One region of the Streptomyces sp. NPDC021115 genome, then DNA from elsewhere that is predicted to be linked to it. Evidence: riboswitches for the same ligand, from Rfam matches in the RefSeq annotation. Region 1 holds a riboswitch; each other region holds the start of a gene.
The links. A riboswitch is a leader RNA that binds a small molecule or an ion and turns the genes downstream of it on or off. The one in region 1 is predicted to bind thiamine pyrophosphate.
Positions count from the first base shown of each region.

Region 2: linked by a shared signal. The riboswitch ahead of thiC (phosphomethylpyrimidine synthase ThiC) and the one ahead of ACH4TL_RS12340 (purine-cytosine permease family protein) in region 1 are both predicted to bind thiamine pyrophosphate.
Region 3: linked by a shared signal. The riboswitch ahead of thiO (glycine oxidase ThiO) and the one ahead of ACH4TL_RS12340 (purine-cytosine permease family protein) in region 1 are both predicted to bind thiamine pyrophosphate.

Region 1 covers NZ_JBIRQF010000003.1:522,163-529,564, forward strand. Annotated here, with positions in the region: gene ACH4TL_RS12330 (IlvD/Edd family dehydratase) at 1-798, shown strand, start outside; gene ACH4TL_RS12335 (triphosphoribosyl-dephospho-CoA synthase) at 892-1,773, shown strand; TPP riboswitch at 1,786-1,881, shown strand; gene ACH4TL_RS12340 (purine-cytosine permease family protein) at 1,864-3,279, shown strand; gene ACH4TL_RS12345 (APC family permease) at 3,361-4,983, shown strand; gene ACH4TL_RS12350 (serine hydrolase domain-containing protein) at 5,158-6,624, shown strand; partial or broken gene ACH4TL_RS12355 (polysaccharide lyase family 1 protein) at 6,698-7,402, shown strand, end outside.
Region 2 covers NZ_JBIRQF010000004.1:298,685-306,086, forward strand. Annotated here, with positions in the region: gene ACH4TL_RS15305 (LacI family DNA-binding transcriptional regulator) at 1-398, shown strand, start outside; gene ACH4TL_RS15310 (metallophosphoesterase) at 630-1,727, shown strand; gene ACH4TL_RS15315 (hypothetical protein) at 1,930-2,799, shown strand; gene ACH4TL_RS15320 (maleylpyruvate isomerase N-terminal domain-containing protein) at 2,796-3,038, opposite strand; gene ACH4TL_RS15325 (hypothetical protein) at 3,060-3,515, opposite strand; gene thiC (phosphomethylpyrimidine synthase ThiC) at 3,621-5,381, opposite strand; TPP riboswitch at 5,374-5,490, opposite strand; gene ACH4TL_RS15335 (YibE/F family protein) at 5,560-6,972, shown strand; gene ACH4TL_RS15340 (SsgA family sporulation/cell division regulator) at 7,003-7,402, opposite strand, start outside.
Region 3 covers NZ_JBIRQF010000009.1:220,962-228,363, forward strand. Annotated here, with positions in the region: gene ACH4TL_RS27000 (cytochrome P450) at 1-1,050, opposite strand, end outside; gene pknB (Stk1 family PASTA domain-containing Ser/Thr kinase) at 1,153-3,069, opposite strand; gene ACH4TL_RS27010 (SRPBCC domain-containing protein) at 3,190-3,648, opposite strand; gene ACH4TL_RS27015 (thiazole synthase) at 3,695-4,438, opposite strand; gene thiS (sulfur carrier protein ThiS) at 4,555-4,755, opposite strand; gene thiO (glycine oxidase ThiO) at 4,752-5,978, opposite strand; TPP riboswitch at 5,977-6,090, opposite strand; gene ACH4TL_RS27030 (NAD(P)/FAD-dependent oxidoreductase) at 6,299-7,402, shown strand, end outside.

The DNA of each region.
Region 1 (7,402 bases):
GATGTGCAGCCCGCCGGTGCCCACCTCATGGAGGACTTCCACCGCGCCGGTGGACTGGACGCCGTCCTCGGGCAGATCAGGGACCACCTCGAACCGGCCGTCACCATCACCGGCCGCCCGCTGACCGAGGAGCTGTCCGGCCGCTCCAGCGCCGACCTCACCGTCATACGCGACGCGCGGGACCCGATCGCCCACGACGCCGGGCTCGCCGTGCTCCGCGGCAACCTCTGTCCCGACGGGGCCGTCATCAAGCCCGCCGCCGCCACGCCGGAGCTGCTGCGCCACCGGGGCCGCGCCGTGGTGTTCGACGGGATCGAGGACTTCCGGACCCGCATCGACGACCCGGAGCTGGAGGTCGACGCGTCCGATGTGCTGGTCCTGCGCGGCTGCGGGCCGCGCGGCTACCCCGGCATGCCCGAGGTGGGGAACATGCCGCTGCCGCCCGCGGTGCTGCGCTCCGGGGTGCGGGACATGGTGCGGATCAGCGACGCGCGGATGAGCGGCACCGCCTTCGGCACCGTCGTCCTGCACATCGCCCCCGAGTCGGCGGCGGGCGGCCCGCTGGGCCTGGTACGGACCGGCGACTGGATAGAACTGGACGTCGAGCGGCGGCTGTTGAGGCTGGACGTACCGGACGACGAACTCGCCGCACGGCAACCGGTGACCGCCGCCGCGCCACCGGCCACCAGCGGATGGGAGCAGATCTACCGTGACCACGTCGAACAGGCCGACCGCGGCGCGGGGCTCGATTTCCTCTCCGGCACCCGCGGATCGTACGTGGCCAGGGAGTCGCACTGAGGGCGTCGCGCTTAAGGGCGTGGCACCGGGCCCCACAGCGGGATCACAGGAAGGACCCAGGCCCGGGAAAGGTCCGCCGCCTAGCCTCCGGGCATGCCCACGACGCGCTCCACGGACGACGCACTGGCGCAGACCGCCGTACGAGCCCTGATCTCCCAGGCGGAGCTGACCCCCAAACCGGGCCTCGCGGACACCCGTGACCTCCAGGCCCGCGCCACCGGCACCGATCTGCTCGCGCTGCGCTGGTCGGCCAAGTCGCTGGCGCCCGGGTTCGCGGCCATGGCCGCCGCCGCGCGGCGCCCCGGCGAGCCGACCCGGGCGCTCCGCGAGGAGCTGGGCGCCATCGGCCGCTGCGCCGAGTGGACCATGGCGCGGGCCGGTGGCGGCCCGGCCACCGGCGGTGTGCACCACGGGGCGCTGTGGGTGCTGGGGCTGCTGGTGGCGGCCGCCGCCCTGACACCCGGCGCCACGCCCCGGGAACTGACCGCCACCGCCCGCGAGCTCGCGGCCCACGCCGACCGCCGTGCCCCGCGCAGGCCATCGGCGGGCTCGCAGGTGTCCGCCACCTACGGCGCGGCGGGCGCGCGCGGCGAGGCGCGGGCCGCCTTCCCGCACGTACGCCGCGCCCTGGACACCCTGGCCACAGCCCGGGCCGCGGGCGCCACCGAGACCCAGGCCCGCCTCGACGCGCTGCTCACCGTGATGAGCACCCTCCAGGACACCGGGCCGCTGTACCAGGCCGGGCCGCCCGCCCTCCGGCGGGTGCAGGACGGGGCGCGCGGTGTGCTGGAGGCGGGCGGCACCGCGACGGACCGGGGCGCCGCCGCCCTCGCCACCCTCGACGCCGAACTGCGCGAGACGGGCATCGCACCACGTGGGAGCGCCGCACTGCTGGCCGGTGCGCTGTTCCTGGACGCGCTCCCGGCAGCGGCCGGGACCGGCCCCCGGGACCGGGCCCCCGGCATGAGGGGTTAGCCTGGGGGCGCTCCACCGGACACGGGGTGCCCCCACGCGGGGGCTGAGATCACACCCGTCGAACCTGAACCAGTTAGCACTGGCGGAGGGATGTCATCGATGCCACGGCCGCATGCTGCCACTGATCCGGCGCCCCTCGGCGCGGAATCCGTCTTCGACGGGCGGATGCCCTCCGCGCCCGGCGATCTGCGCGTCGAGGCGCGCGGTATCGCGCCGGTCCCGGAAAGTCACCGCTACGGCGGCCCGGGGCGCCTGTTCACCGTGTGGTTCGCCCCGAACCTGACCATGACCGGCGTGTTCACCGGAACCGTCGGCATCGGCCTCGGCCTGGACTTCGCCACCGCGCTGGCCGCCGTCGTCCTGGGCACCCTCATCGGTGCCGTACCCACCGCGTATCTGGGCACCTGGGGCAGCCGGACCGGGGCCGGGCAGCTGCCGCTGGCGCGGCTCGCGTTCGGCCGGGCCGTCGGCGTGCCCGGCGTCCTCCAGTGGCTGTCGTCGGTGGCCTGGGACGCGCTCATCGGGCTGTTCGGCGGTGACGCGCTGGCCCGGCTGTGCGGGCTGCCGTTCTGGCTGGGCGTGCTGATCATGATGGCCGCCCAGGGGGTGCTCGGGGTGCTGGGCTACGAGGCCATCCACCGGATGCAGAAGCTGATGACCTTCGTCCTCGCCGCCGCCTTCGCCGCCCTCGCCGTCAAGCTGCTCGACGGTGTCCACCCCGCCGCCACCGGGTCGGCCCATGGCGCGGACCGCGTCGGCGCCTTCGTCCTGACCAGCACGATCGCGCTGAGCCTGGCGCTGTCGTGGGCGCCGTACGCCAGCGACTTCAGCCGCTATCTGCCCCGCGACACCTCCCGGACCCGCATGTTCTGGTGCACCCTGCTCGGTGTCACCGTGTCCTTCGTGGCCGTCCAGACGCTGGGGCTGTGGGGCGCCTCCGTCTTCACCGACCAGACAGCCCGCGGTGTCGAGACGGCGCTCGGCGGCGGGGCGCTCGGCGCGTTCGGGCTGCTGGCCGTGGCGCTCGCCGCGCTGTGCAGCAACGCCATGAACGACTACAGCGGCTCCCTGGCCCTCCAGACCGCCGGTGTCCGCATCCCCCGCCCGCTGGCCGCGGCCCTCGCCGCCGCGCTCGGCTTCCCGCTGGTGCTGTGGATGCACGCCGCCGACACCACCGCCCGATTCCAGAACGTGCTGCTGTTCGTCGGCTACTGGATTCCCGGCTTCGTCGCGGTCGTGGCCGTCGACTGGTTCGCCCGCGCCCGCGCCCGGGGCGGCGCGCCGGTCGACCTGGCCGCCGAGCGCGCCCGCCCGCAGCCGTGGTGGCCCGCGCTCCTGGCGTTCGGCGCCGCCTTCGCCGCCGCCGTGCCCTTCATGGACACCGGCCTGTACACGGGCCCGGTGGCGGCCGCGCTGCACGGCGCCGACCTCGCGTACTACGCCGCCTTCCTCGCGGCGCTCCTCATCTACGTCCCGCTCAGGCTCGGGCGTCGCACGGCCCGCTGACGACGCGGGCACCGGGACCGGCGGGGCGCGTGGCACCCTGGGCTCTCGTATGATCCCGCACCACCCGAGGAGACGTGCCACGTGCCGCAGAACCAGCCAGCGGAGTCCATCGCCGCCCCGGCGGTGCTCGCCGAGGAGCGCAGACTCCACAAGGACCTCGGCTTCTGGGGCCTGACCGCCATCGGGTTCTCCAACATCCTCGGCTCCGGCTGGCTGTTCGCGGCCCTGTACGCCGCCCAGACCGCCGGGCCCGCCGCGTTGCTGTCCTGGATCGCGGCGGGCGCGCTGTGCGCCCTGATCGCCCTGGTCATGGTGGAGCTGGGCGCCACCCGCCCGGAGGGCGGCGGCACCGTGCGGTGGCCGCTGTACGCGAGCGGGCGGCTGGTCGGCACGATGGTCGGCTGGTCCGTCGTGCTGTCCGTCGGCGGCACGGCCGCCGAGATCAGCGCGATCATGCAGTACGCCGCGCACTATCTGCCGGGGATCTACGACGGCGGCCACCTCACCCTCCCCGGCCTCGGCGTGGCGGTGGGCTTGAGCGTCGTGCTCACCGCGCTGAACTGGTTCGCCGTGCGGATATTCGCCCGGCTCAACAACCTGGTGTCGGTGTTCAAGGTCGTCGTCCCAGTGCTCACGATCGTCGCGCTGTTCCTGTCGGGCACCCACTCGGGGCGCCTCACCGAACACGGCGGTTTCGCGCCGTACGGCTACGCGGCCTGCCTCACCGCCCTCGCGGGGGGTGGCATCGTGTACTCCGTCAACGGCTTCCAGGCCCCGCTGGACTTCTCCGGCGAGGCCCGCAATCCACGCCGTTCGGTACCGGCCGCGGTGCTCACCGGGATCGGCCTGGCCGTGCTGGTCTACCTCGGGCTCCAGCTGGCGTTCCTGTACACCGTCCCGGACTCGGTGCTGGGCCACGGCTGGCAGGGGGTCAACTTCGAGTCGCCGTTCGGCCAGCTCGCCCTCATCCTCAATCTGCACTGGCTGGCCACGCTGCTGTACGCGGACGCCGTGATCTCCCCGGGCGGTTCCGCCTACGTCGGGGTGGCGATCGACGCCCGGCACACCTACGCCCTGGCCAAGAACGGCCTGCTGCCGCGCTTCTTCATGCGCATCGACCCCGCGTCCGGCATGGCACACCGGGCGCTGCTGCTCAACCTCGCGGTCATCGTCGTCTTCATGCTGCCGTTCGGCGGCTGGCAGGACATCGTGAGCGTGATGGGGGACATGTATCTGCTCATCTACGCGGCCTCGGCGGTGGCCGTCGCGGTGTTCCGGGCACACGACCGGGAGCGGGGAGTGCCCCGGGCGGACGGGCAGGTGCCGGGGGTGCGCTGGATCGCGCCCCTCAGCTTCGTGGTGGCCAGCGAGTTCGTGTTCTGGTCCGGCTGGGACGATCTGCGGCTCGCCCTGCCCCTCGTCCTGGCCGGGGTTCCGCTGTTCCTGCTCCAGCGGCGCACCACCGGCGGCCTGCCCGCCCTCGGCGAGCTGCGGCACGGCGCCTGGCTGGTCTTCCACCTCGCCGCGCTGACCCTGCTGTCGTGGCTCGGCTCGTTCGGCGGTTCCGGCCAGTTGCGGGCGCCGTACGACACGGTCGCGGTGGGCGCGCTCGCGCTCGGCGTGTTCGCGTGGGCGGTGCGCTCGGGCGCCGCGCACCTCAGGGCGGGCGCCACGGACGTGCCGCCCATGGCCCCGTCGGTCTGAGCCGCCCGCTCCGGGGAGCCGCGTCGCGCTCTGGCGCGGTGCGGCTCCTTTCGCCGATGATCGAAAGTCGACCCACCGCGCACGACCCACCGCGCACGACCCACCGCGCACGACCCACCGCGCACGACCCACCGCATACGACCGCATACGATCCGCCATGGAGGATGAGCCGCGATGAGTGCTGGCAGTGCCCGACCCCTGCCCGAGAGCACACCCGCCGCGCAGGGTGTGGACGCCCGAGGCGTCGGCGCGTTCCTCGACGCGCTGGAGGCGGCGCCCGGAATCGAGCCGCACAGCCTGATGATCGTGCGCCACGGCCAGCTGGTCGCCTCCGGCTGGTGGGCGCCGTACACCCCGGACCGGCCGCATCTGCTCTACTCCATCAGCAAGAGCTTCACCTCGACGGCGGCCGGATTCGCGGTGGCCGAGGGGCTGATGAGCCTCGACGACCCGGTGCTCTCGTACTTCCCCGAGTTCGACGGCGACATCACCGACCCGCGCAGCCGGGCCATGCTCGTCCGGCACGTGGCGGCCATGGCCAGCGGGCATCTGACCGACGCCCGGGAGCAGGCGTTCACCCGCGACCGGGACGAGCCCGTGCGCGGCTTCCTGCTGACCCCGCCCGACCGCGACCCCGGCACCGTCTTCGCCTACAACCAGCCCGCCACGTACAGCCTCGCCGCGATCGTCCAGCGCGTGACCGGGCAGTCGCTCATCGACTATCTGCGGCCACGGCTGTTCGACCCGCTGGGGATCGGCGAGACGGCCTGGTTGCAGCGTCCGCCCGGCCGCGACCTCGGCTTCAGCGGGATGTACGCCACCACGGACGCCCTCGCCCGGCTGGGCCTGCTGTACCTGGGCAACGGGATGTGGGAGGGCCGTCAACTGCTGCCCGCCGCATGGGTGGCCGAGGCGACCCGGGCGCGGATCAGCAACGCGGACGGCACCGCGGAGGGTGCGGCCTCCGACTGGCAGCAGGGCTACGGGTTCCAGTTCTGGCGGTCCCGGCACGGCTACCGGGGCGACGGGGCGTACGGGCAGTTCTGCCTCGTGCTGCCCGACCACGACGCGGTGATCGCCATGACCGGCGACACCGTGGAGATGCAGACGGTGCTGAACCTGGCCTGGCAGCATCTCCTCCCGGCGCTCGGCCCCGCGCCCCTGGACCACCGCCGGGACGAGGACGCGGCGTTGCGGGCGCGGCTCGACGGGCTTCAACTGCCGCCGACGTACGAGAAGTTCACCGCGCCGGCGGACGCCGGGACGGCGGCCACGACCTTCACCCCGGCGGGCGGCAGTTGCGCGGACCAGCCCCGGCTGGCGGAGGTGACGGTCGCCCCCGGCGGCGACGGCGCCTGGACCCTCTCCCTGGCGGAGGGCGCGGCACGGCTCGATGTGCGGCTCGGCGCCATGGGATGGACGGTGGAGGAGGGCACGGACCAACGGGTCCCGACGGCGGCGAACGGCGGCTGGACCGCCCCGGACACCTTCGTGGCCGACATCGCGTTCCTGGAGACCCCGCACCACCTCGACGTGACCTGTTCGACGGCCGACCGGACGTTCACCGCGCGCTGGCGCACGATGCCGCTGCACCCGGCACCGCTGCCCGCGATGGGCGTCCCCCGCCGCGCCCGGGGGTGAACCCGGCAACCAATGGCGGCTCGGCGGCGACTGTCGCATGGACGGTTCCCCCGAGCTGAGGAGTGGTGTGGTCATGGCGGCCCAGTGGCGGCGCATACGAGGAAACGGTGAACGTAAGCCGGGCTTACCGGGCGTGGCGGTCTGGGGGGTGCCGCTGGCCGTGGCCCTGACGGTCGGCCTCGCCCCTCAGGGAACCGGCTCCCCGGCGGATACCAGCCCGGTGGCCGCGGCCTGGGCCGACGGCGTCGCCGACGGCTTCGCGTCGGTCAACGCGCTCGGCCAGAACGGTACGTACGGAGGCCGGGACGGCAAGACGGTGACGGTGCGGACCCTCGCCGACCTGGAGAAGTACGCGACGGCCGCCGAGCCGTGCGTCATCGTGGTGGCCGGGGCGATCACCATGGACCCCAAGGGCAAGGAGATCAAGGTCGCCTCGGACAAGACGATCGTCGGCCAGGGGACGGCGGGTGAGATCGTCGGCGGCGGCTTCTTCCTCGGCCAGGGCGTGCACAACGTCATCATCCGCAACCTCACGATCCGCGACTCGTACATGGGCACGTGGAACGACAAGGAGCACGACTTCGACGCCATCCAGATGGACGGCGCCCACCATGTGTGGATCGATCACAACGACCTGAAGCACATGGCCGACGGCCTGATCGACAGCCGCAAGGACACCACGTATCTCACGGTCTCCTGGAACCGGCTGGAGAACCACAACAAGACGTTCGGCATCGGCTGGACGGAGAACACCACGGCCGACATCACCATCCACCAC
Region 2 (7,402 bases), on a different contig from region 1:
CGGCCCACGACCCCTGTGCCGGGGCCGTCGCCGCCGACCGGCTGCTCGCCCGCCCGGACCGCCCCGACGCGGTCTACGGGCTCTTCGACCCCAACGGCACGGATCTGCTCGCCGCCGCCCGCCGCTACGGGCTGCGCGTCCCGGAGGACCTGCTGCTGGTGTGCTGCAGCGAATCCACGGTCTACCGGACCACCGAGCCGCCCATCACGACGCTCTCGCTCAAGCCGCGGCGGATCGGCACCGCCGTGGTGCAGCTGCTCATCGACGCCATCGAAGGGCTCGACAGCGACCACCCGGTCGAGCAGGTGATACCCACCGAACTGATCGTGCGGACGTCGTCCCAGCGGCGTCCGCCGCGTACGACCGTCAGCCCGCCGCGCAGCCGCGCCGGAGGATGATCTGAGAGTGACTCAAGGATGACCCGAGAAGGACTTGGAGTCTCTGGGCCTCCCCTACCGGGCCAATCCGGGATAAAAGAACGTCCGAGCGGGACCGGGCACCGATTGACTGCACCCTGGTGCGTCACAATGCCTCACGGTCATTCCTATGATGGGCGGACGACACCGCGGACCGCCATCGACCAGGCAAGGTCCACAAGGTGGCACGGCGGCGCGATGGTGGAGGGGTCGATGACTCAGGGGGCCGGTCTGGAAGCCACGGCAGGGACCACGGCGGCGATGTCGCACGTGCCCGCGTACGGGGCGTCCACGCCGCCCGGCCCGGTGCCTCCCGCACCCGCGCCCGCCCCGCTGCCCGACGGGTACACCCCCACCGAGAAGCTGCCGGTGCTGGGCCCGGGGCACACCCTCGCGGACACCCCGCTGGTGCCGCCGCAGGACCGCCCGACGATCGCGCTCAACTCGGTGACCGATCCGGACGCCGATCCGCTCGCCGACGGCGAGGGCCCCGGCCCGCTGTTCGTCGTGGGCGACGTCCACGGCTACCTCGACGAGCTGCGCGAGGCGCTGGCCGCCCAGGGCCTGATCGACGACAAGGGCAGCTGGGCGGCCGGGAACGCCCGGCTGTGGTTCCTCGGCGACTTCACCGACCGCGGCCCGGACGGCATCGGCGTCATCGACCTGGTGATGCAGCTCTCCGCCGAGGCCGCCGCCGCGGGCGGCTACTGCAAGGCGCTGATGGGCAATCACGAACTGCTCCTCATCGGCGCCAAGCGGTTCGGCGACACGCCCGTCAACTCCGGCGCCGGCACCGCCTCCTTCCAGGCCGCCTGGCTGCTCAACGGCGGCCAGCGCACCGACATGGAGCGGCTGGAGGACCATCACCTCCAGTGGATGTCCCGGCTGGACGCGATGGCCGAGGAGGACGGGCATCTGCTCGTGCACTCCGACACCACCGCCTATCTGGACTACGGCGACTCCATCGAGGCCGTCAACGACAGCGTCACCGAAGCGCTCCAGCGCAGTGACGCGGACGAGTGCTGGGACTTGTTCCGCAAATTCACCAAGCGCTTCGCCTTCCGCGACGAGGACGCCGGACCGATGGCCGCACGCGAATTGCTCGGCGCCTACGGCGGGGAGCGCATCGTCCACGGGCACAGCCCGATCCCGTATCTGCTGGGCGAAGTCGGCTCGGAGGACGGCGAGGACGACGGCACGCCCGCGGTCGAGGGCCCGCATGTCTACGCGGACAATCTCGCGGTCGCGATGGACGGCGGCATCACCATGGCCGGAAAACTGCTGGTCGTCCAACTCCCGCTCGGCGTCTGAGGGCGACATGAGCGGGATACGGGCGCGCACGCAAGCGGACGGAGGGCCCCACCGGGGCTGAGCAAATCACGAAACTTGCTGTCTCCTCGCGCCGGATCGGCTCTACCATCGGTTTATCCGTCGCAGGCTCTCCTCCGTTTCCGGCCCGACTGCCCGGCGAAAGCCGGACACCAAGGCCCTACGGAGTATCGGGGGATGCACCATGAAAAGCGCTCCGCACCTGTTCGCCGAGGACCGCCCGGAGTTCGAGCGAGTTCTCGACGAGGTGCTGCGTACCGCGGACCACCGACCGGATCTGAAGGGCATAGGACAGCGGCTCACCGCCGAGCAGCTGCGCTCCATGGCGCTCAGCGCCTCGGCCGCCATCACCGCGTGCGCGGCCGCCGAGTACCAGGACTACGTGCTCGCCCGCACCAAGCTGCGCGAGCCCGCCCCGCCCCTGCCGATCCCCGGGGCGCGGGAGGACGACGGCGACCACGAGCACTCCGCCGGTTTCACCGGCGCCCTCCTGGACGCCTCCGGAGCGGGGCTGGTCCCCATGCTCGCCGTCCTCGCCCCGGTACTGGCCGGAACCGCCGCCATCATCTTCCTCCTCGTCGGCTATGTGCTGCACGTCCTGGACCCCGCGCCGTCCATCTCCCAACCGATGATCACCGCGGGCTGGTTCTTCGCCGCGCTCACCGCCGCGGGCATCCTGCTCGCCGCCGTCGGCCTCCTCATCACCGCCCTGCGCAACGGCTCCAGCGCGATCCGCGGCGAGGCCCTGGCCGAGCAGCTGGAAGAGGTGGACCGCACCAGAGAGGCATGGCGGCAGGCCCTGCTGGAACGGGGCGTGCTGCCCTTTCTGCGCGAGGCGCTGACCAATCCGTCGGCCCCCACCCCATGGACCGCGCCGACCCACACCTCATCGGCCTACGTCCCCGGCCACTCCGAGGCGGGCCGCACCCCCCACCTCGGCTACAGCCGCCCGGGCTTCAGCACCGACGACGAGGGCCCCAAGGCCCGCCCCCGCTACAGCAGCCCGGACTACACCAGCCCCGAATACGGCGGCCCGGAGAACCAGCCGGACTAGCCGGCAGCCCACTCCGCCCGCGCGGCCCACTCCCCGAACGTGTCCCCGGGCCCCGGGGCGACCTGGTCGTCCGTCAGGGCCGACACCAGATGCGCATGCCCCAGCAGCACATGCCCCACCAACTCCCGCACCGTCCACTCACTGCACGGCGTGCCGAGCGCCCACTCGTCGTCCCCGATCCCGTCGAGGTGCTGGGCGAAGCGCTGATTGGCGATGCGCAGGGCGCGTAAGTTGTCCATGGCTGCTCAGATAGGAGGCCGTCACCTGTTCCGTTCGGCGGCCCGACCGATCTCCACCTTCTGCGGGGCGTCACGCGGGAAGGTCCACACGTGGTGGCTGGTGCTGACCGCGGTCAGGCAGGTGTCGTCGAGGGATACCTCGGCGAACGGGTCCGACTCGGAGCACACCGCGAGCCACTCCAGGGTCCGCCGGCCGTCGTCCCGGGTCAGGGCGACCCAGCCGATGCTGCCGTGGGCCGCGGATTCGCCTCCGAAGGCGCGGTATCCGGCATAGCGGCACGATGCGAGGACCAAGTCGACGTCCAGCCAGTGGTGGGCGGTCCACTCCGTGGCCTGAAGGACCTCCTCCGCCCGCGACCAGCCTTCGGTCGCCCAGAACCGCATCACCGACAACCGACCGTCCCCGAAGACGATCACGTCACCGTCAGGCGCCTGTCCATCGCGCCACCGCCGTTGAACGTCCGCGTCGGTCCCCATGCGTCGCATACTGCTTTGCCGGACGGGACGACCGCCACCTGGCGAAGCCGCCGGGCCCCGGAAACAGCGTTCCCGGGAGCCCGGCGGCCAGATTCCGCGATCGGGTCAGTCGGCGATGGGCAGGTAGACCCGGTTGCCCGCGGCCGCGAACTCGCGGGACTTCTCCGCCATTCCGGCCTCCGCCTCCGCCTCGTCCATCGCGTCGCCGTGCTCGCGGCGGATGTCGTGGCTGATCTTCATGGAACAGAACTTCGGCCCGCACATGGAGCAGAAGTGAGCCGTCTTGGCGGGTTCCGCCGGGAGCGTCTCGTCGTGGAACGAGCGTGCCGTGTCCGGGTCGAGGGCCAGGTTGAACTGGTCCTCCCAGCGGAACTCGAAGCGCGCGTCGGAGAGCGCGTCGTCCCAGGCCTGGGCGTCGGGGTGGCCCTTGGCCAGGTCGGCGGCGTGGGCGGCGATCTTGTAGGTGATGACGCCGGTCTTCACGTCGTCGCGGTCCGGCAGCCCCAGGTGCTCCTTGGGGGTGACGTAGCAGAGCATCGCCGTGCCCCACCAGGCGATCATCGCGGCGCCGATGCCTGAGGTGATGTGGTCGTAGGCGGGCGCGATGTCGGTGGTGAGGGGGCCCAGGGTGTAGAACGGGGCCTCCTCGCAGATCTCCTGCTGGAGGTCGACGTTCTCCTTGATCTTGTGCATCGGGACATGGCCCGGGCCCTCGATCATCGTCTGGACGCCGTGCTCCTTGGCGACGCGGTTGAGCTCGCCGAGCGTGCGCAGCTCCGCGAACTGGGCCTCGTCGTTGGCGTCGGCGATGGATCCGGGGCGCAGTCCGTCACCCAGCGAGTAAGTGACGTCGTACGCCGCGAGGATCTCGCACAGCTCCTCGAAGTGGGTGTAGAGGAAAGACTCCTGATGGTGGGCCAGGCACCAGGCCGCCATGATCGAGCCGCCGCGGGAGACGATGCCGGTCTTGCGGCGGGCGGTCAGGGGGACGTACGGCAGCCGTACGCCCGCGTGGACCGTCATGTAGTCGACGCCCTGCTCGGCCTGTTCGATGACGGTGTCCTTGTAGACCTCCCAGGTCAGCTCCTCGGCCTTGCCGTCGACCTTCTCCAGCGCCTGGTAGAGCGGCACCGTGCCGATGGGTACGGGGGAGTTGCGCAGCACCCACTCGCGGGTGGTGTGGATGTTGCGGCCGGTCGAGAGGTCCATGACCGTGTCGGCGCCCCAGCGGGTCGCCCAGGTCATCTTCTCGACCTCCTCCTCGATGGACGAGGTGACGGCGGAGTTGCCGATGTTGGCGTTGACCTTCACCAGGAACCGCTTGCCGATGATCATCGGCTCGATTTCCGGGTGGTTGACGTTGGCGGGCAGCACGGCCCGGCCCGCCGCGATCTCCTCGCGGACCACCTCGGGGGAGACGTTCTCGCGGAGCGCCACGTACTCCATCTCGGCGGTGACCTCGCCCCGGCGCGCGTAGCTGAGCTGGGTGGCGGACCCGTCGCGGGCCCGGCGCGGCTGGCGCGGCCGTCCGGGGAAGACCGCGTCGAGGTTGCGCAGGCCCCCGCGGGGCGCGGTGTGTTTGAGGCCGTCGTCCTCGGGCCGGAGCGGACGGCCGGTGTACTCCTCGGTATCGCCTCGGGCGACGATCCAGTTCTGCCGCAGCGGCGCGAGGCCGCGGCGGACGTCGGTGTCGATGTGGGGGTCGGTGTACGGACCGGACGTGTCGTACAGCGTCACGTCCTGGCCATTGGTGAGGTGCACGCGGCGAACCGGGACCTGGATGTCCGGGCGGGAACCCGTGACATATCCCTTGTGCCAGCCGAAATCGGCAGCGTTTTCGCGCATGTGTGCATCCTGCTGAGTCATGAGACCCACTCCCTACGCCGGCATTACCCGGTAACAGGTTCAGCGGTCGGCGCAGCTGTCGCGTCAGCGCCCTCTCAGCCCGGTGCTCCGAGCTCCCGCGATTGCAAAGGTGCCCCCACGCTAACGGTTTCCCCGCGTACCTGAACAGGGGGCCTCGCTCTCTTGCGATGATGCGACGGTGACCGCGACACAGCAGGACCATCCGCCCGAGCAGCCCCACGCGTCCGGCCGGCCACCCGGCCACACCCACTCGCACGGCCACAGCCATGCCCATGCGCACGGTCCGGCGGCGCCCGTCTCCGCGCGGCTGCGCAAGGTCATCGCGGTGGTGCTCATCCCGTTCGCCGTCGCCGTCGTGGCCGGTCTTGTCGCGCTGTGGCCGGGTGGCTCCGAGCACACAGCGCAGGGCCGCAGCGGGCTCGGTTTCGACCAGGAGACGGTCGCCGGGCGGGTGGTGAAGGTGGCGGAGGTCGACTGCGCCGACGTCAACGCGCAGCCGCAGGCACCCACCGAACCGGGTCAGCAGGGCGGCGCCACGAACCCCGGCGGCGCCACGGGCGGCGGGAGCGGCGGCGGCAAGAGCGTCTGCGAGAAGGCCACCATCGAGGTCACCTCGGGCAAGGACAAGGGCCGCACCTTCCCCGAGATCGTCCAGCCGAACGCCTCACGGAAGTTCAGCGCCGGGCAGGAGGTGAAGCTGAGGTACGCGCCCCAGGCGCCGAAGAACCTCCAGTACTCGGTCTCGGACGTGGACCGCTCGTTCCCGATGGCCCTGCTCGCCGGGGTGTTCGCGCTCGTGGTCGTGGCCGTCGGCCGACTGCGCGGCATCTTCGCGCTGGTGGCGCTGGCCATCAGCTTCGGAGTGCTGACGCTGTTCATCCTCCCGGCGATACTCCAGGGCTCGAATCCGCTGGTGGTGGCGATCGTCGGGGGCAGCGCGATCATGCTGCTCGCGCTCTACATGTGCCATGGGCTGAGCGCCCGGACGTCGGTCGCTGTGCTCGGCACCCTGGTCTCGCTGCTGCTGATCGGGGTGCTCGGCTCGCTGTTCATCGGCTGGGCGTCGCTGACCGGCAACACCGACGACCAGACGGGTCTGGTGCACAGCCTCTATCCCGACATCGAGATCAAGGGACTGCTGCTGGCGGGGGTGATCATCGGTTCGCTGGGCGTGCTGGACGATGTGACGGTCACCCAGACCTCGGCGGTCTGGGAGCTGCGGGAAGCGGACCCTCGCGGCGGCCGCCGCAAGCTCTACGCGGCCGCGATGCGCATCGGGCGGGACCACATCGCGTCCGTCGTGAACACCCTGGTGCTGGCGTACGCGGGCGCCTCGCTTCCGCTGCTGCTCCTCTTCTCGATCGCGGACAGCGGGGTGGGAACGGTGGCGACGAGCGAGATCGTCGCGGAGGAGATCGTCCGCACGCTGGTGGGCAGCATCGGGCTGGTCGCCTCGGTGCCGGTGACCACGGCGCTGGCGGTGCTGGTGGTCTCCGCGGACCACACGCCGGACGACGGCGCGGGCAGTGGCGGCGGAGCGAGCGGTAACGGCCGGGGCCGCGGACGGCGCCGTAAGACACGCGCACGCTGACCGACTACGCGTAGCGGTTACGTACCGGCGTTACGCGTACCGGTCCTCGGCCAGGATGCGGTCCAGTTCCGCGTCGAGATCGCCGACCGGATCGCAGGCCGCGGGCTCCTCGCCGAACGGGACGAGCCGGTCCGTACGGTCCAGGAAGGCCACCAGCGGCGCCGCCCCGGCCCGGAACAGGGCCCTCTCGGCCCCCACCTGAAGCCTGATGAACACGTCCGAGAGCCCTTCGGGCGAGGCCGGTGCGATCCGCACATCGCCCTCGCCGGTGGGTTTGCTGAGCCCGTCCAGCAGCAGCTCACGGGCGAAGGCCCAGCTCACCGGCGCGTCGCCGGGCAGGTGGAAGGTGATCTCGACCGCGTAGGGATCGCCGCTGTCGTACGACAGCTCGACCGGGATCCGGAAGGACAGTTCCTGCGAGACCAGAAAG
Region 3 (7,402 bases), on a different contig from region 1:
GTGGACGCCGTGACCGAAGGACAGATGGCCGCGGGCCTTGCGGTGGATGTCCAGCGTGCCGGGGTCGGTGAAGCGCCGGGGGTCGTGGTTGGCGGCCAGCAGCGAGACAACGACGGTCGATCCCTTGCCGATTGTCTCGCCGCCCAGCTCGATGTCCTCCGTGGCGTAGCGGTAGAAGACGTCGGCGACGGACAGATAGCGCATCAATTCCTCGACGGCACCGGGCATCAGATCCGGCCGGGCGCGCAGCTCGGCCATCTGCTCGGGGTGCTCCAGGAGCGCGAAGGTGCCCAGCGCCAGCATGTTGGCGGTGGTCTCGTGGCCCGCCAGCAGCAACAGGAAGGCGGCGCCGGTCAGTTCCTCGATGCTGAGGTCGTCATCGCGGGCCAGGTCGGACAGGATGTCCTCGCCGGGTTCGGCGCGCTTGCGCGTGACCAGTTCGGCCAGGTACGAGGTCATGGCCCCGTACGCGGCCATCTTCTCGTCGAGCGTCACGTCCTTCAACATGAACGTGGCGGAGTTGGCCTGGAAGGTCTCCCGGTCCGCGTAGGGGACGCCGAGCAGTTCGCAGATCACCAGCGAGGGCACCGGCAGCGCGAACTCCTTGACCAGATCGACCGGCGGAGCCAGCCGCGCCAGATCGTCCAGCTGCCGCTCGGTGATCTCGGTGATCTGCTCTTCGAGCGTCTTCATGCGTTTGACGGTGAAGGCGCCGGTGAGCTTGCGCCGCATCCGGGTGTGGTCCGGCGGGTCCATGCTGATGAACAGGCCCGGCACCGGCGGGGACGGCTCGGTGGGGGCGGGCATGCCGGGGGTCTCGTACGGCAGGTGGAGAATGCCGATGTCCCCGCGGGAGCTGAACCGGGTGTCGGCCATGAGCTGGCGGACCGCCTCGTACCCGGTGACGAGCCAGCCCTCGTGACCGTCGGGGAAGACCAGGGGACTGACGGGGCGAGCCTCGCGCAGCCGGGTGATCTGGCGTGGCGGGTCGAAGGGACCCGCGTCGCGCTGCATGGGGAGACCGTGCGGGAGGGGAACCGTCCGACTCATCGGAGTCCTTTCGTGGCCGCTGTTGCGGCCACCCTCGCCGACGGCCCTGACATACGGCTTACACGGCTTTGACACCGACCACGCCACGCCGGGCGGGGAGGGTCAGAAGACCCCGCCCTTCACGGTGATGGTGATCTCGCTCCCCTTCGGCGCCTTGTCGCCGCCCGACACCGACTGGTCCTTGACCGTGTCGCCCGGGAACAGCAGCGGCTTGTCGACGTTCACCGTGAAGCCCGCGTCCTCCAGCTGCTGCTTCGCGTCGTCGATCTTGTCGCCCACGACGTCCGGGACCTCGATCATCTCCTGGCCCTTGGAGAGGGTGAGGGTCACGGTGTCGCCCTTGGCGCCCTCGGTGCCGGAGGGGGACTGCTCGGCGATCGTGCCCTTGTCCTCGTCCGAGAAGACGCCGCGCTCGGCGAACTTGACCTTGAAGCCCGCGTCGCTCAGCTCGGAGCGGGCGTCGGACGGGTCGTCGCCGGTGACGTCCGGGATGCTGATCTTCTCGCCCTTGCTGACCCGGATGTTCACGGGCGTGTCGGGGCGGCGTACGGAGTCCGGGCCGGGGGTGGTGGAGAGCACCGAGTCCTGGGGGGTTTCGGTGCTGAAGTCGCGCGTGATGGTGCCCACCGTCAGACCCGCGTCGGCGATCTTCTGCTTGGCCTCGGTGAGCGGTCGGCCGACGACGTTCGGGACCTCGGCGCGCGGCGGCCCCTGGGAGACGTGGATGGTGACGGTGCCGGTGGAGCGGATGCGCTCGCCGACGCCGGGGTTGGAGCTGATGACCTTGTTCTTGTCGACCACGTCGCTGTAATCCTGGACGACCTTGACGTCCAGACCGGCGCTGTGCAGCTTCTTCTCCGCGTCCGTGCGGGTCATCTTCAGCACGGACGGCACATTGGTGAACTGCCCGGCGCTGATGTACCAGACCCCGGCGCCGATGCCGAGCGCCAGCAGCACGGCGGCGACGATCGTCACCACGCCGCGGCGCGGCATCCGGCGGCGCTGCCGCGGGGGCTCGGGCGGGTCCTGGGGGAGGTCCAGGCGGCTGGTGTGGTGCAGGTCGTCCTGCTGGGCCGCACCGGCGGGCCGGGGGATCACCGTCGTACGGTCCTCGGAGCCGCCGCCCGGCGCCTCCTCGTGGGCCTGCGGCGGTACGGCGTCCAGCTGGGCGTCGGTGAGGGCGGCCCGCGCGGTCCGGACCTGGCCGAGGAGCGCGACGGCGTCCGTGGGCCGCAGGGCCACGTCGCGCGCGGTGGCGGAGGCGACCAGCGCGTCCAGCTCCGGGGCGACCTCGGGCGCGGCGACGGACGGGGGCGGGACGTCCTGGTGGAGGTGCTGGTAGAGCACCTGCGCTGGGGTGTCGCCGCCGTGCGGCTTGGAGCCGGTGAGCATCTCGTACAGGACGACACCGCACGCGTAGACGTCGGCGCGGGTGTCGGCCGTACCGTGCTCGATCTGCTCCGGCGCGAGGTAGGACACGGTGCCCAGGACGGACCCTGTGGAGGCGCTGGTGTTGGTGTCCACGGCCCTGACCAGGCCGAAGTCGGCGACCTTGACCCGGCCGTCGTCGCCGATCAGGACGTTCTCCGGCTTCATGTCGCGGTGGACGAAGCCCGCGCGATGGGCGGCGCCGAGGGCGGCCAGGACCGGTTCCAGGATGTCCAGGGCGGCGCGCGGCTGGAGGGCCCCGCGCTCGCGCAGCACGTCCCGCAGGGTGCACCCGGCGACGTACTCCATGGCCAGGTAGACGTGCGCGCCGTCCGTGCCCTGGTCGTACATGCCGACCACATTGGCGTGCGCGAGTCTGGCGACGGACTTGGCCTCGCGGATGAAGCGGTCCACGAAGGCGGTGTCCGAGGCGAGGCTCTGGTGCATCACCTTCAGGGCGAGCACGCGGTCGAGCCGCGTGTCGACGGCCCGGTAGACCGTCGCCATCCCGCCCACGGCGATGCGCGCCTCAACGCGGTAGCGGCCGTCGAGCACCTGCCCGACAAGGGGGTCCTGGAGCGTCGTATCCACGAGAGTGCAGTCTACGATCCGTCACCGACGCGTTGGACCGGTGCCCGGATGTCCGGTACGTACTGCGACAGAACGGTGACCTGTGCGTAGACCGTTCCCAGCCCCCAGCCCCGGGCGGCGTCAGTTGTGGGAGGCCGCGGCCAGGGCGGTCAGCTCCTCCAGGGCGGAGGTCCAGGCCAGGGCGGCGTACTCGGCGTGCTTGGCCTTGGCCTCGTCGGGGAGGTCGAGCGCGCGGATGCCGGTCTCGGCGAGGCGGAGGCGGGTGCCCGCGCCCTCCGGGGAGAGCGTGAACTCGACCACGGTGGTCTGCCCGGGCCCGAGCGGGGCGCGGTCGGGCGCATGGGCCAGCCGGAAGCGGAAGAGGGCGTCCGGGACCGCCCGCTCGACCTGGCCGTGGAACTCACCGTGCTCGTCCCAGCGGAAGCGGACGGTGCCGCCGGGGCGCGGATCGATCTCGCAGCCGCCGGGGGCGTACCAGGTGCGGATGTGCTCCGGAGTGGTCAGCACCCGCCAGACGCGGTCGGCGGGGGCGGGGACGTAGATCTCGCGCTCGATCCGGTCGGCCACGGTCACGGTCACGGCGACCACCTCCGCCTCCCACGGTATGCCGGTCCGTTTCAGCCCGTTACGCGAACGCGGGCCGCTCCGGGTCGAGCGCGGCCAGGCCCTCCGCGGGGGAGGACGCCTCGGCGAAGTGGCGGCGGGGGATACGGCCCGCCCGGTGCGCCAGCCGCCCCGCGGCGACCGCGTGCCGCATGGCACCCGCCATCAGCACCGGCTCCTGGGCGCGTGTCACGGCCGAGGCCAGCATGACGGCCGCGCAGCCCAGCTCCATGGCCAGCGCGGCGTCGGACGCCGTGCCCGCGCCCGCGTCGAGGATCACCGGGACCCCGGCGCGCTCGGTGATCAGCTGGAAGTTGTGCGGGTTGCGGATGCCGAGGCCGGAGCCGATCGGCGAGCCCAGTGGCATGATCGCCGCGCAGCCGACGTCCTCCAGCTTCCGGGCCAGCACCGGATCGTCGTTGGTGTACGGCAGGACCGTGAAGCCGTCGTCCACCAGGGTCTCGGCGGCGTCCAGCGTCTCGATGGGGTCGGGGAGGAGGGTGCGTTCGTCGGCGACGACCTCCAGCTTCACCCAGTCGGTGCCCAGCGCCTCGCGGGCGAGCCGGGCGGTCAGCACGGCCTCCCCGGCGGTGAAACAGCCCGCGGTGTTGGGCAGCGGGCGGATGCCGTGCCGGTTCAGCACGGACAGCACCGAACCCTGCACCGTGGGGTCGAGGCGGCGCATCGCGACCGTGGTCAGCTCGGTGCCGGAGGCGATCAGCGAGCGCTCCAGGATGTCGAGGCTGGGCGCGCCGCCGGTGCCCATGATCAGGCGGGAGCCGAAGGTCGTACCGGCGATGGTGAGCGGATCGGCGCCGGTGAGGACCTCGTCGAGGGTGGTGGGCTGCGACGTGGCGTGGGACGTGGCGTGAGACATGGGGTTCAGCCTCCTTGGACCGCGGTGAGGACCTCGACGCGATCGCCGTCGCCGAGCGGGGTCGCGGGCCACTGGCCGCGCGGGACGACCGTCTCGTTGACGGCCGCGGCGACGCCCGAGGGCGCCTGGGTGAGGGTCGCGACGACCCCGTCGAGGGTGGTGCCGTCGGGCAGCTCCCGGGGCTCGCCGTTCACGGTGACGGTCATGCGGTGTGCTCCTGTACTGCGGCTGCCGCTGTGGTGGGAGGCGCGAAGCGCCGAGGGGAGAACGGGCGTGCCTCGGGCGGGAGTTCGCCACGGTGAAGCGCCTCGGCCATGACATCGCCGGTGATCGGGGTGAGCAGGACGCCGTTGCGGTAGTGGCCGGTGGCCAGCTGGAGGCCCGGCAGCGCGGTCGGGCCGAGCAGCGGGGCGTTGTCGGGAGAGCCGGGGCGCAGCCCGGCGAGGGTCTCGACGAGCGGCAGTTCGGTGATGCCGGGCACCAGCTCGTGCGCGTCGCGCAGCAGCTCGTACACCCCGCCCGCGGTGACCGTGGTGTCCCAGCCCAGCTCCTCGGTGGTCGCGCCGACGACCAGCTCGCCGTTCTCGCGCGGGACGAGGTAGACGTGCCCGCCGCGCACCACGGCGCGCACGGTCCTGGACAGGAAGGGCGCGTACGGGCCGGGCACCGACAGCCGCAGCACCTGGCCCTTGACCGGGCGTACGGGCGGCAGGACGTCCTCGGGGACGCCGGGGAGCCGTCCGCTGAGGCTGCCCGCGGCCAGCACGGTCTGCCCGGCGGTCAGCCGGGTGCGCGCACCGTCGGCCAGCTCGGCCCCGGTGGCCCGGCCGCCGTCGCGGTCCAGCAGCAGCCGCTCCGCGCGGACGCGGTGGAACACCACCCCGGCGCGCTCGCACGCCGTCAGGAGCGCCGCCGCCAGCCGTCGCGGGTCGATCTGGTGGTCGCCGTCGACGCGCAGGCCCCCGCGCACGCCCGGCGCGAGCATCGGCTCCAGGCGCCGGCATTCGCGTCCGTTCAACCACTGGGCGTCAAGACCGAGCCGCTGCTGGAAGGCGTGCAGCTCGCGCAGATGGGCGCGGTCGTCGGCGTCGAGCGCGACGGAGAGCGTGCCGCAGGTGCGGAAGCCCAGGTCATGGCCGCTCGCCTGCTCCAGCTCCGCCACGAAGGACGGATAGCGGCGCGCCGAGTCCAGATTCAGCCCGAGCAGGGTCTGCTCGCCGTAGTGCAGCTCGGTGACGGCCGCCAGCATCCCGGCCGCGACCCGGGCGGCCCCGCCGCCGGGCGCGGCGTCCGCGAGGGCGGTGCGCAGGCCCCGCTGGGCCGCCCGCCAGGCCGTGACGAGGCCGATGATGCCGCCGCCGATGACGAGGACGTCGTACGGCGCTTCGTCGGCGGTCGTTCGATGTGGTGTGTGGGGTGGCGTGTGCATGGGCTGGTCGCCCCCTCCCTTCGCCGGCATGACCCGGATCAGGTTCGTACGGTCGGAGGCCGCGCCAGCCTCCCTCTCAGCCCGGTGCGCCCGGGCTCCCGCGAGTGCTCTGTCCCGCCACCCTAGTACGCGCCCCGAATCGCCCGGAAGGGAGCGTCCCGGGCGGCGTCGGCCGCCGGGCCCGCGGCGCGCCCGTACGAAGCGGCGTCCGGCCCGGCGTCCGGCCCCTCGGGCTGTGCCCGAGATCTCGTCGTGCGCTCTGCGGTCCGCCCCACCTGCCGCAATACAGTGATCGTGTGAGCGATGAGACGACGAAGACGATGGCGTCCTCGGCGGGTGGCGGCGGACAGCGGGTGGTGATCGTCGGCGCGGGCATGGCGGGCGTGCAGACCGCCGTGGCGCTGCGGGAACAGGGCTGGACCGGGGAGATCCTGCTGCTGGGGGCCGAGCCCCATCAGCCGTACGACCGGCCGCCGCTGTCCAAGGCCGTGCTGCTCGGCAAGGCCGAAGGGTCCGCGTTCGACGTGGACTTCGCCGCGCTCGGCATCGGGCTGCGCCTCGGCGTGCCCGTGACCGGGCTGGACACGGCCGGGCGGACGGTCGAGACGGGGTCCGGGCCGGTCCGCTACGACGTCCTGGTGATCGCCACCGGCGCCGAGCCGATCGCCCTGCCCGGCAGCGAGGACGTACCGGGCGTCCACCTCCTGCGCACCCTGGACGACGCCGAGCGGCTGCGCCCGGTGCTCGCCGGGCAGCAGGAGATCGTGGTGGTCGGGGCGGGCTGGATCGGCGCGGAGTTCGCGACCGCCGCCCGCGAGGCGGGCTGCGCGGTGACGGTCGTCGAGGCCGCTGACCGGCCGCTGGCGGGCGCCCTCCCGGCGGAGGTCGCCGCCCATATGACCGGCTGGTACGCGGACTACGGCGCCACCCTGGTCACCGGCGCCCGGGTGACCGCGCTCGACGCCAACGGGCTCCAGCTCGGCGACGGCACCCGGCTGCGCGCCGGTGCGGTGGTCGTCGGCATCGGGGCCCGGCCCGCGACCGGCTGGCTGGCCGGTTCGGGCATCGCGCTCGCCGAGGACCGGTCCGTCGCCGCCGACGAGGGACTGCGCACCTCGGCGCCGGACGTGTACGCGGTCGGCGACTGCGCGTCCTTCCCGTCCGCCCGCTACGGGACGCGGCTGCTGGTGCACCACTGGGACAACGCGCTCCAGGGGCCGCGGACGGTCGCCGCCAATGTGGTCGGCAGCCGGACCGCGCACTTCCCCGGCCAGGTCTACGACCCGGTGCCGTACTTCTGGTCCGAGCAGTTCGGGCGCTTCGTGCAGTACGCCGGACACCACTCCGACGCCGACGAGCTGGTCTGGCGGGGCGACCCGGACGGCGCCGCCTGGTCGGTGTGCTGGCTGCGGGACGGGGCCCTG